Regions from separate parts of the Labrenzia sp. R5_0 genome, predicted to be linked through region 2. Evidence: predicted binding sites of a transcription regulator. Region 2 holds the regulator's gene; the other holds the start of a gene.
What was found. The regulator LexA, encoded in region 2, represses DNA repair genes until DNA is damaged. The targets are predictions, from matches to a motif close to TGTTCNNNNTGTGTTCNG.
Positions count from the first base shown of each region.

Region 1: parE (DNA topoisomerase IV subunit B) is a predicted target of LexA. The motif match lies at 2,667-2,684, and genes of this name have one in related genera.

Region 1 is NZ_JAGHRK010000001.1:1,768,802-1,774,787, forward strand. It holds gene J7447_RS08125 (sulfotransferase family 2 domain-containing protein) at 1-441, opposite strand, end outside; gene parE (DNA topoisomerase IV subunit B) at 541-2,586, opposite strand; gene J7447_RS08135 (tetratricopeptide repeat protein) at 3,174-4,031, shown strand; gene xth (exodeoxyribonuclease III) at 4,674-5,456, opposite strand; gene J7447_RS08145 (iron-sulfur cluster assembly accessory protein) at 5,524-5,865, opposite strand.
Region 2 is NZ_JAGHRK010000007.1:123,928-129,913, forward strand. It holds gene gltX (glutamate--tRNA ligase) at 1-1,329, opposite strand, end outside; gene J7447_RS27180 (ComEC/Rec2 family competence protein) at 1,566-3,869, shown strand; gene lexA (transcriptional repressor LexA) at 3,874-4,584, opposite strand; gene J7447_RS27190 (hypothetical protein) at 4,706-5,509, opposite strand; gene J7447_RS27195 (acyl-CoA synthetase) at 5,602-5,986, opposite strand, start outside.

The sequences.
Region 1 (5,986 bases), on a different contig from region 2:
CAGGTCCGAGATCGACGCTACGTGTGACACGAACTCCTGAGGTGTCATGTCCTGATTGAACTGGCGCTCTTCATAATAGGCCGGAAGCGGATCGGCACTCAGGATGACTTTCTCATAACAGTAGGCCAACCGATGCATCGGATCCTGGACCCAGGCCGCGACTTTCATTTCGGGATGCCGCCGCTTGAGTTCGCGTGCTGTCAGTAACTCCACATTCCCATGGAAGAGCAGCCGTTCCGTGGCGGCGGTCCGAAGATCAAAACCGGAAAGGGCCTTGAGCTTGTCGGTACCGGCAAGGCAATGAAGAACCGGGCGCAGAAGTTGAAAAGCAGGTTCTGCGATACGGGCAAAGGCGATCTTGTGCTTGGGAAAAGCCAGGAAGACATGATTTCGCAAGGGGCGAAGCCGTCTGTCCAGTATCGAATACATCCGGTTTAACATGCTACGTTTCCGACCGGTCAAATAGGCAGTGCGGGCAAAAATATACGCCCGCCCAACCTCTTCAAAAAAAGATATAGATCAAAATACCTGCTGTTGCGGCTAAATATCAAGATCCTCAGCGAATTCAGCGTTGTCCTGAATGAACCGGAAGCGCGCTTCCGGCTTGTTGCCCATCAGCCGTTCAACGGTGTCGTTGGTGTCTGTTACAGCTTCTTCTTCGACAACGACCTTCAGCATGGTCCGCTTGGACGGATCCATCGTCGTTTCCTTCAGCTGAGCCGGCAACATTTCACCCAAACCCTTGAAACGGCCGATTTCCACCTTGGATTTACCCTTGAAGACGGTCTCCATCAATTCGTCTTTATGGGCATCGTCGCGTGCATAGAGGGTCTTCCCCCCCTGGCTGAGACGATAGAGTGGTGGCACGGCCAGGAAGAGATGGCCGCCACGGATTAGCTCCGGCATTTCGCGGTAAAAGAAAGTAATCAAAAGTGATGCAATGTGGGCACCGTCGACGTCAGCATCCGTCATGATGACGATCTTCTCGTACCGCAGGTCACTTTCCCGGTATTGGGAGCGCGTGCCGCAGCCAAGGGCCTGGATGAGATCGGCAAGCTGCTGGTTGGCAACGAGTTTGTCGCGGCCGGCGTTTGCGACGTTCAGGATCTTGCCGCGCAACGGCAAGACGGCCTGGTTGGAACGGTTGCGCGCCTGTTTGGCCGAGCCACCTGCCGAGTCACCCTCAACGATGAAGAGTTCGGTGCCATCGGACTGGTTTGCCGAGCAGTCGGCAAGTTTGCCCGGGAGGCGCAGCTTGCGCACGGCTGTCTTGCGGGCGACGTCTTTTTCCTGGCGACGGCGCAAGCGCTCATCCGCGCGATCGATCACCCACTCCAGAAGCTTGTTTGCCTGGTTGGGGGAGGCTGTCAGCCAATGGTCAAATGCATCTCGGACAGCCGTCTCCGCAATGCGCGTGGCTTCGTTGGTCGCCAGTTTGTCTTTGGTCTGGCCGACGAATTCAGGCTCACGGATGAAGACGGACAGCATTCCGCCGGCTGATGTCATCACATCATCGCCGGTGATGATGGATGCCTTCTTGTTGTTTGTCAGTTCGCCATATGCCTTGAGGCCGCGCAGCAGGGCATATCGGAAACCCGCTTCGTGAGTTCCGCCTTCCGGTGTCGGCACGGTGTTGCAGTAGGAACTGACAAAGCCGTCGCCGGCAAACCAGCTCACGGCCCATTCAACGGACCCGTGTTTGCCGGCGTTGTCGGTGCGGCCGAAGAACACGTCGTCGACGACACGGCGTTCCTTGGTCAGTCTCTCGTTGAGAAAGTCGCGAAGACCACCGGGGAAGTGAAACACGGCCTCGGCCGGTGTCTCGTCCTTTTCAGACAGCAATTCAGGTGCGCAGTGCCAGCGGATCTCGACACCGCCAAAGAGATAGGCCTTGGACCGTGCCATCTTCAAAAGGCGCGCCGGGACAAATTTAGCGCCTTTGCCGAAGATTTGATCGTCTGGTTTGAAGCTGACCTGGGTCCCGCGTCTGTTCTGGGTGTCGCCAACAAGCTCGAGAGGACCCTGGGCGTGACCGCGGCGGAAAATCTGGCGATAGAGCTTGCGGCTGCGTGCGACCTCTACAATCAGTTCCTCTGACAGCGCATTGACCACGGAAATGCCGACACCGTGCAGACCGCCAGAGGTCTCATAGACCTTGCTGTCGAACTTGCCGCCCGCATGCAGCGTCGTCATGATCACTTCGAGTGCGGACTTGTCCTTGAACTTCGGGTGAGGGTCGACAGGAATACCGCGGCCGTTGTCGGTGATCGTCAGATAGCCATCGCTGGAAAGCGACACGTCGATCCACGTCGCATGGCCGGCAACCGCCTCATCCATGGAGTTGTCGATCACTTCGGCAAAGAGGTGATGCAACGCCTTTTCGTCAGTGCCGCCGATATACATGCCTGGCCGGCGCCGAACCGGCTCGAGCCCTTCGAGAACTTCGATGTCGGCCGCTGAATAATCGTCGCTGACCGCGACAGGCGCAACGGGACGCGGCTTTTGCGGAGCTGGGGCGGGCTCATCTTGTGTCATTGGGGCAGAGACCGCCGCGTTGCCTGCAAACAGATCGTCTTTTGCGCTCATTCCGTATCGCCTGATGGGTCTTGGGTCACAGTTTCTACAAACTCAGCGCTGTTACCTACACCGAATCATGTCTCAGTTTGAAGGACAAAGATAGAACGGCAAAGGTAATTGGCCAAAAGCCCCCGTTTTCAACAGCCCGGGGCCCAAAAAACCGATCTGGAAACACATCATCAACCCGCCTGTGTTGAAATAAGGGTCTTGAATGGGAGAGGAGCGGTCACAATATGTGCCAATTCCGCAACAGTTACTGACAGAGTCATTTGCAGGGCCCCGGTTTGCCGCCGTTGCCCCTGTTCGGCCATGTTTGCCCGTCACCCGTTACGCTAATGTCTGGGACGACCAGATCGGGATCAACTCCTGAAGTGGTTCACAGTCCGGACAAAAGTGTCAGGAAATGGTCTTATTTCGGCGTCGTATGGCCCAACTTAAGACGAAATGATCGGCCAATTTAGGCCACTCCGAAACAGTGGGTCCTGCAGGCATATGCTTTGGGGCCGAAGAGACAGAAAATGCGCTTGGCGCGGACAAAAAACAAGAAAGTCCGTCGGGGATCTGTTTCGTTGCCGACGGATAATAGTGTGACTGGGATGCCTAAGAACAGCACAAAGCTTCAACGCATGGGAAGAGCCGGAACCGTGCTCGGTGCGTTGATCCTGATCGGCCTGACAGGGCCTGTGGCCGCCTTTGACGGTCAGCCGGCGCCTGCACGGGCGATCGGTCCGAACGATCTTTCCCCGTCTGAAGCACTGCGGGCCGGTGCCCGCCAATATTATTCCGGCGACAAGGCCGCTGCGCTTGGTTCGCTGCAGTATGCCGCCGAAAACGGTCAGCCCATGGCCGCCTGGAAGCTGGGTGAAATGTATGCCTCCGGCGACGGCGTCAAGGAAGACGACCTCAAGGCCTTCGAATATTACAGCCAGATTGTTCGTGAGCACGGTGAAGATCGTCCCGATGCACCGGATGCTCCCTTCGTCTCAAGCGCCTTCGTTGCGCTCGGTTCCTACTATCTGAACGGCATCGACGGCGCTGTGCCCAAGAATGAATCGCGTGCCCGTCAGATCTTCACGCATGCCGCGTCCTATTTCGGCGATGCCGATGCCCAGTATGAACTTGGCCGCATGTACCAGGAAAACAACAGCCGCATGGCTGTTCGTTGGTACAATCTTGCCGCGCTCAAGGGGCATGTTGGCGCCCAGGCACGCCTTGGTGAAACGCTCTATGCACTCGGTACTTCGGACAAGAAAAAAGCTCGCGGCCTGATGTGGATGACCGTTGCCCGGGAACAGGCCAAGGGAACGGATGCCAGCTGGATCCATTCCATGCACGAGCAGTATTTCGCGGTTTCGCCCGAACCAGTCAGGCAGATGGCCAGATCAATGGCTGACGGATGGTTGAAGCAAAATCGCCCGGACGTGCTCACAGCACAGCAGTTGCCCGCACAATAACCTCAAGCTCGAGAGCCCGATCTGAGCACCAGGTGGATGTGGTCGTCCGTCTTCAATGGCTCTCGCAAATGCCGTGCCAGCTCTGCTCGGGTTCGAAGCAGGAGCGTGCCAAGGCTGCAGAAAATCAGCTTTATCTTGCGAGTGATCTTCAACCTGAAGGATGAGCTGGTGTCGTCGGACGATTGGTCGTGAATTTATCGATCGCAGGGCTTTGAATTTGGGTCAGTGGGCAAGGCGCGTTGCTGATTTGCCAGGACGTGTTGTTCAGCACCATTTCGCAAGTCGCCATTCGCAGCCCGGACGGGCTCTTCAGGCAGATAGATTCACCTACGCCGTATTTCTCGCCCTGGTATCGGCAGGTACACGAGACGTCTTGCGCCAGAGCCGCGCTGCCCGGCCCAAGAACCAGACCGAAAATCAACCATGCGGTGACAGTAAAGACCGAACGACCGGCAATCGAAGTCGTTACCGGTATGTCCTTTCCGCATGTCGCCGTCGCGGATGTTGGTCGGCTGAGCGTCATCCCATGATGGAAAAAAGCTTACCATGACGTCAGCCGACTGCAAGCCCGGTTTCCGGGCACGCACCGCGCTTCACGCCTGCATCAGCAATGGAGTTGGATTTCTGGAGACAGATTCAGTCTCAAGCAGCCAGCTTTACCCAGACGGGCACATGATCCGACGGCTTTTCCCAACCGCGCACGTGCTTGTCGATACCGCAGCCTGAGAACCGGTCTGTTGCCTGCGGCGACATCAGAATATGATCGATCCGAATGCCATTGTTCTTTTGCCAGGCACCTGCCTGATAGTCCCAGAACGTGAATGTTTCCGGCGCTTCGCTGCAGGACCGGACTGCTTCGGTCAAGCCGAGGTGGGTGAGGGCACGGAAGCGCTGCCGGCTCTCAGGCTGAAAGAGAGCGTCTTCCAGCCAGTTCTGCGGGTTCTTGGCGTCTACGGGATCGGGGATGACATTGTAGTCCCCCAGAAGCAGGAATGGCGTTTCTTCTGAAAGCCGCTTTTGAGCGTGCGCAATCAAGCGGTCCATCCACTCGAGCTTGTACGGAAATTTTTCTGTTCCCAGCGGATTGCCGTTGGGAAGGTAGAGGCAACCGATTCGAACCTGGCCGCTATCCGTCGACAGACTGCCTTCAATATAACGGGCCTGTTCGTCCGCATCGTTTCCAGGCAAGCCGCGCTGAATATCAGTCAGCGGCGTCTTGGACAGAAGCGCAACACCGTTGAAACCCTTTTGGCCGTGTGTTTCGACGGCGTAACCGAGGTCTTCAAACGGCTGACGGGGAAAGTTCTCATCGACGGACTTGATTTCCTGAAGGCAGGCGACATCCGGAGACGCTTCCTTGAGCCACTCAAGGACAGTGTCGATACGTGCCTTGACGCCGTTTATGTTCCAGGTCGCAATTTTCATGAGCGCGGTTGCCTCAATTGTTCGAAACTGCCGGGGCAACCGGCGTCAAATGGGTATAGCAACAGTGTCAGATCGTGAAACTGGTGCCGCAGCCACATCCGGCGACCGCATTCGGGTTGTTGATCTGAAATGACTGGCCAATCAGATCATCGACGAAATCGATTTCCGATCCGCTCATGTATTGCAGGGAAATGGAATCGATCAGTACCGTTGCCCCCGGCTTTTCGATCACCAGGTCGCCGTCTTCGCGGCTGTCGACCACGTCATATTTGTACTGCAGTCCGGAACAGCCGCCGCCTTCAACGCTGACACGCAGCATGCTGCCGCCCGGTTCCTTGGACAAAATCGCAGCAATGCGCTTGGCAGCGCGGTCGCTGACTGTTACGCCAATTTCAAGTGTTTCGGTCATCTTTCACCGACTCGCTTAGTTCCGGCAATGTGCGGGAACGTTAAACCTGATTTGTTCAGATAAGTATGTTTTGAGGCCGCCCGCGTCAATGTGTTGCCCACGGCCCGAACAACAGCAAACG
Region 2 (5,986 bases):
CGCGGCCCGTAGCGGCTGCGCCACCTTGCCCAGTTTCAATTCCTTGTCTTCCGCGTAGGCCTTTACAGCAGTTTCCAGCGGGTCCGCGCTCCAGTCAGAAGCGCTGGAAAGAACTTCGTGAAGATCCTTCAGGATCGCCCGGGCGTCGTCGTCCAGGATCTTCTGGGCCTTTTCGTCGGTGTCGAGCGGGCGCTGACGCCACAGATAGGAGGCGCTTTCCGTCAGTTCGACCAGGGTCTTGGCCCGTTCCTTCAGTCCGGGAAGTGCTGCAAGTGCGGTGTTCTCGTTGTCACCATCGGCAAGCCAGGCGAGAATCCGGTCGCCGCCTTCGGCGTGTGCGAGATAGACCTTCCAATGGCTCAGCAATTCGCCGTCATCGGTCGCGCGCATGTAATGACCGTTGAGGTTCTCAAGTTTCTTGAAATCGAAACGCGCAGCCGACTGGCCGACGGCGTCGAAACCGAACCACTTGATCATGTCTTCGAGCGAAATGATTTCCTCGTCACCATGGCTCCAGCCGAGACGTGCCAGATAATTCCGCATGGCCTGCGGCAGATAGCCCATCTCGCGATAGGCTTCGGCGCCGGTCGCACCGTGACGTTTGGAAAGTTTTGCGCCGTCCGGCCCGTGAATGAGCGGAATATGCGCCATTGCCGGCACATCCCATCCCAGAGCCTTGAAGATGAGCGTCTGGCGAGCTGCATTCGTCAAGTGATCGACGCCGCGGATGACGTGCGTGATGCCCATGTCGTGATCGTCCACCACAACAGCGTGCATATAAGTCGGCGTCCCGTCGGAGCGCATCAGTACGAAGTCATCAAGGTCCTTGTTCGGGATCACGACGCGACCCTGTACGAGATCGTCGACCACCGTCTCGCCTTCCTGAGGGGCCTTGATGCGGATGACTGGGTCAACGCCGGCCGGGGCTTCGGAGGCGTCTCGCTCGCGCCATGTCCCGTCATAGCGAGGCGGCTTGCCCTCGGCGCGGGCTTTCTCGCGCATGGCGTCGAGCTCTTCCGGGGTGCTGTAGCAGCGATAGGCGGTGCCGTTGGCCAGCATTTCCTCGACCACTTCCTTGTGGCGCTCAACACGGGAAAACTGGGAGATCGGGTCTCCGTCCCAGTCGAGCCCTAGCCAGGACAGGCCGTCAATCAATGCGTCCACCGCTTCCTGCGTGGAGCGAGCCCGGTCCGTATCTTCGATCCGCAGCAGCATCTTGCCGCCGTGATGACGCGCGAAGAGCCAGTTGAAGAGCGCGGTGCGGGCGCCGCCGATATGCAGGAACCCGGTCGGGGACGGGGCGAAGCGCGTGACGATGTTCTGTGCCATGGTGCTTTATGAAAGTCTCTGTCAGTATGACGGCGCGGAGCGCGCCGAATTGGTGGCGCGGTCTTAGCACAGGCTTTGGCGAGGCTAAATAGGGGCTCCGGCCATTTCTTGGACCAAAATGAGGAGCTGAAGTGACGTCACGGTCCGGTCCGCTCGATATTTCTGTCGGCCGGTCGCAAACGGCAACCCTTGATGTTGAGCGTGAGGATTTATCACCTGCCGTGCTCACGCCTGAAGTGCGTGAGAAACGGCGTTCAAGGCCAGCGGGCGCTGGTCACACTTATTCTGCTCACAATGCGTCAGCAGATCGTCTTTGGGATTCGCAAGGGCTGTTGTGGTGTGCCTTCGCGTTTGCTGCGGGAATTGGTGTTTACGTTTGGTTGCCTGAAGAACCTTCCTGGGTTCTGTTGGGAGTTCTGGTCGTGCTGGTAAGCGCGGTACTCTGGCGTGTGAAGCTGCGCGGCACGGTGGCGGTTTCCGTCGTTCTCTTCCTGGCATTCTTTGCCGGACTGGCAGCCTCCAGTCTTCGAACGGCATATGTTTCGGCGCCGCGCCTTGCCGAACAGATGAACGCGGATCTGGCTGGCTACATAGAAGAGATTGACAGCGGGGCAGCCGGTCACCGGATCGTGCTGGCCGTTTCCTCGGTCAATGGGCGTCCCGTCGAGGGGGGCGAGTTTCCTGCCAAGGTGCGCTTGCGCGTTCCGGCGGGAAGCGACATTGAAGTGGGGCGCACCGTGAGCGTCAGTGCGCGGCTGTTTCCCCCCGCGGGTCCCGTCTTTCCAGGAGGATACGATTATTCCTTCCGGGCCTTCTTTCAGCAGATAGGTGCGACGGGTTTCAGTTTCGGGTCTCCCGAGGTCATCGAGGCTGAGGAGGCTGGAAATGAATTTCGCCCAGCCGTTGCCGTTGCCAAGCTTCGAATAGACCTCGCGGAGCGTATCAGGGGCAATCTTTCGGAAGGGCCGGAAACCGCACTGATCGTTGCTCTTCTGGTTGGAGACCGCAGCGGAATAACCGAAGAGCAGGAAGAGATTTTGCGGGCCGCCGGACTGGCTCACATTCTTGCAATTTCCGGACTGCATATGGCGCTCTTTGCCGGCGGCGCCTATGGGGCGGTCTTGCTGCTCTTTTCCTTGGTGCCGATCCTGACGCTCAGGTGGCCGGTGCACAAATGGGCCGCGCTTTCAGCTCTTGGTGCTGCAGTTATTTATCTGCTTCTGTCCGGTGGTGCGGTTGCGACGCAACGATCGTTCCTGATGATTGCGATTGTCTTTGTCGGAATTCTGGTGGGGCGACGCGGCCTGACCCTGCGAAGCGTAGCGTTGGCTGGCCTTGTGCTCTTGCTGATTGCTCCTGAGCGGTTGTTTTTTCCCGGCTTCCAGATGTCCTTCGCTGCCGTGATCTGCCTGGTCGCCGTATATGACCTGTGGCGGCAGCGAGATCATTCCCTGTCATCTGGTGAAAGAGTGTCCGGATGGGGCATGGCGACTTGTCTTTACCTCGGCAAGTGGGTTGCAGGGTTGTTCGTCACCGCATTGGTCGCAGGGCTGGCGACCGGCATTATAGGAGCTCATCACTTCAGCCGCATCGCGCCCTATGGCTTAGTCGGCAACTTGCTGGGAATGCCGGTGTTTTCACTTGTTGTGATGCCGATGGGAGTACTTGCATTCGTTCTGATGCCCTTCGGCCTTGCAGTTCTCCCTCTGGCTGTCATGTCTTTCGGAGTTTCACTTCTGTTGAAGGTTGCCTCCTTTACTGCGGCCCTTGATGCCGGCAGCGGAACTTCCGGAAGGCTCGACGGGGCTGCTGCATTGCTGTTGCTATCAGCATTATTTGCCGGATTGTTGGTGCCTGGCAGAAAGCGTGTGCTCGCAGGAGTGCCTCTCGTCGCAGGAATATTGATTGTTCTCACCAGCCGGCCTCCGGATATCCAGATTGCTGCAAGCGGCTCTCGAATAGCTGCCCGCGATGAAACGGGAACTTTGCGTTACGCAGCTAGGGGGAGATCGTTTGCAAGTGATCTCTGGCTGCAGTCGGAAGGAGTGAGGAATGATGCGATCTTGTCGCGCAAGATAAAATCGCCTCAAAGAAATTGCGATGACGACGGTTGTGTCATCAGGGCGTACGTCAATTCTGAGGACGCAGAACGGTTGGATGGCAGGCAATCGTTTCTTGCAATCGCGCAGCCAAAGACATTTGAAGCGTTTCAGCTGGATTGCCGATATGCCGATTTGGTCGTGACCGATCTTGTCGCTCCGGAGAGCTGCGGTGCAGCCCTCGTTCTGGATCACGGTACGCGCACCGAACGTGGCGCCGTCTCCATCTGGCTATCGCCCGGTGATTTCAGCGAGGCCGCAAATGCTACGAGCGGTGCCAGTGCACCGGGCCATCCGCCAAACGAAAATCTGAAAATCGGGAAACTGAAGTTTGCCATCCCGGACCCACCGCGCCCCTGGCATCATCAGGGTACGGTAACGAGAGACAGCCTGCGTCTAGCCGAGCGCGCCTCGGTGGCCGAAGCGCGCGCAGAGGAGTGACTGGTCAATACTGACGAAACAGGGCAACGAGGCGGCCCTGAACACGAACGCGGCCGGGACCGAAGATCCTGGTTTCATATGCCGGGTTGGCTGCTTCAAGAGCGATGGAAGCGCCTTTCTTGCGCAGCCGTTTCAAGGTGGCTTCTTCATCGTCCACGAGTGCAACAACGATGTCGCCACTGTCGGCACTGTCGGTCCGGCGGATAAGAACGGTATCACCGTCCAGAATGCCGGCCTCAATCATGGAATCACCACGAACCTCCAGCGCGTAGTGTTCCCCGCGACCAAGCAGGTCCTGCGGCACTGTGATGGAGTGGCTGTGTGTTTGAATTGCCTCGATGGGCACGCCGGCGGCGATGCGGCCCATGACGGGGATTTCCGTAACACTGGACACCGGCACTGGTGCAGCTTTTTCCGGCTCCGGTTTGCCGAGTGAGCCTTCAATGACTTCAGGTGAGAAGCTGCCTCTTGGCCGTGGAGCGCCCAGGCCGGGTGCGATGGAGTCCGGAAGACGAACAACTTCCATGGCTCTGGCCCGGTTCGGCAGGCGCCGGATGAAGCCACGTTCTTCAAGCGCGGTGATCAGGCGGTGAATGCCGGACTTGGAGCGCAGGTCGAGCGCGTCCTTCATTTCGTCGAAAGACGGCGGCACACCGGTTTCTTTCAGTCTTTCGTGAATGAACATGAGCAGTTCGTACTGCTTGCGCGTCAGCATGTAGGCGTCCCCTGACCGAGAAAACATCTGGTACAAATCAAGAACATGGTACCTGTTCTCATTGTGTTCTGCAAGGGTAAATGTTCTCTTACTGTTCTTGGCTTCGAACAAGTTGCCGTATTCAATCCGTCTCCGATATTGGATTCAGGTCGTCCTTCGATCCGGTCAGGATCAGCAGTTCACAGGTGATCAAAGTCGGCGCGCCACCAGCGGTGAGAATGCCCCGATGCAGTCCACCTTCGAGATCAACGGCGCGGATTGGGACGCAAAGCTCTTGCTCCGGTTTCGCGCCAGCGTTTTCAGTCAGGAGTATCTCGGAGATCAGACCTGTCATCGGCTGGGCGTCGCGGAACGCTGCTCCGGCCAGACTGCCCAGTCCATAGACTTCGTAGGAGGGTGCTTTCAGCTCTTTTGCGAGTTCTTGGATGCTGTCCGTCAGGTCGGCAAACGGAGCGAGTGTGGTGATAAGCGCATTGTAGTCGGTTGTCCGTGACTGTTCGTCATCCTGTTGCACACGAAACAGCGTGAATTCGGTTTCCGGATCCAGCGATGCCACGAACGCTGCGCCTTGCAGGCCGTACCCTTTGATGGCCCCCTGATGCGCAACCTTCAGCGTATGCGGCAGTAAGTGGCCAAGGTGCTCGACTTCTTCCTCATGCCAATAAGCGTGTACATGAGCGAACCATTCACCATCTCGTATCCCGAGAATGGCAACTGCGGACTCAAGCGTTGCGCCTTTCGAGGAGTGCGTGTCGCTGTACCAGGCTGCATGTCGGTCATCGATTGCACAGGCAGGCATCACAAAGTCGAACGCTTCGAGCATCAGCCCGGAAAGATCGAGAACGGCGGAGCTCAGTCCTTGGTGCGTGGCGAAGCGGCCCAGCGTCTCCAGCAAGGGAGTTTGCTCTGCCAGGGAGATTTCCAATGGTTTCGCCAGACATCTGGCATGGGGGAGCCGATTGATGGCACAAGGGCCGGGATGACGAATGTCGGACAGAGATCTGGGGGCGGGCCGTCTCACAACAGGCCTTTCTCGGTCAAATGCTCCCGCACCAGTTTCTTGGTGATCTTGCCATAGGCACTTGTCGGCATTGCGGGAATGAAGAGATAACGTGCAGGCATCTTGTAGCGGGCGATCTTGCCATTCAGATAGTCGCTGAGTTCCTGAGGGTCAGGTGACTTGTCCGGGGCAGCCACACAAACGGCTAGGCCGACTTCGCCCCATTGCCTGTCCGGAATGCCGAGAATTGCGACCTCGGAAATATCCGGATGTGTAAGCAGCACTTCCTCGACTTCCTTCGGGTAGACGTTGGAGCCACCAGAAATGTACATGTCCGACGCTCGGCCTGTCAGGAAGAGGTAGCGCTGTTCATCCATGTGACCGATGTCTCCGGTGCGGAAC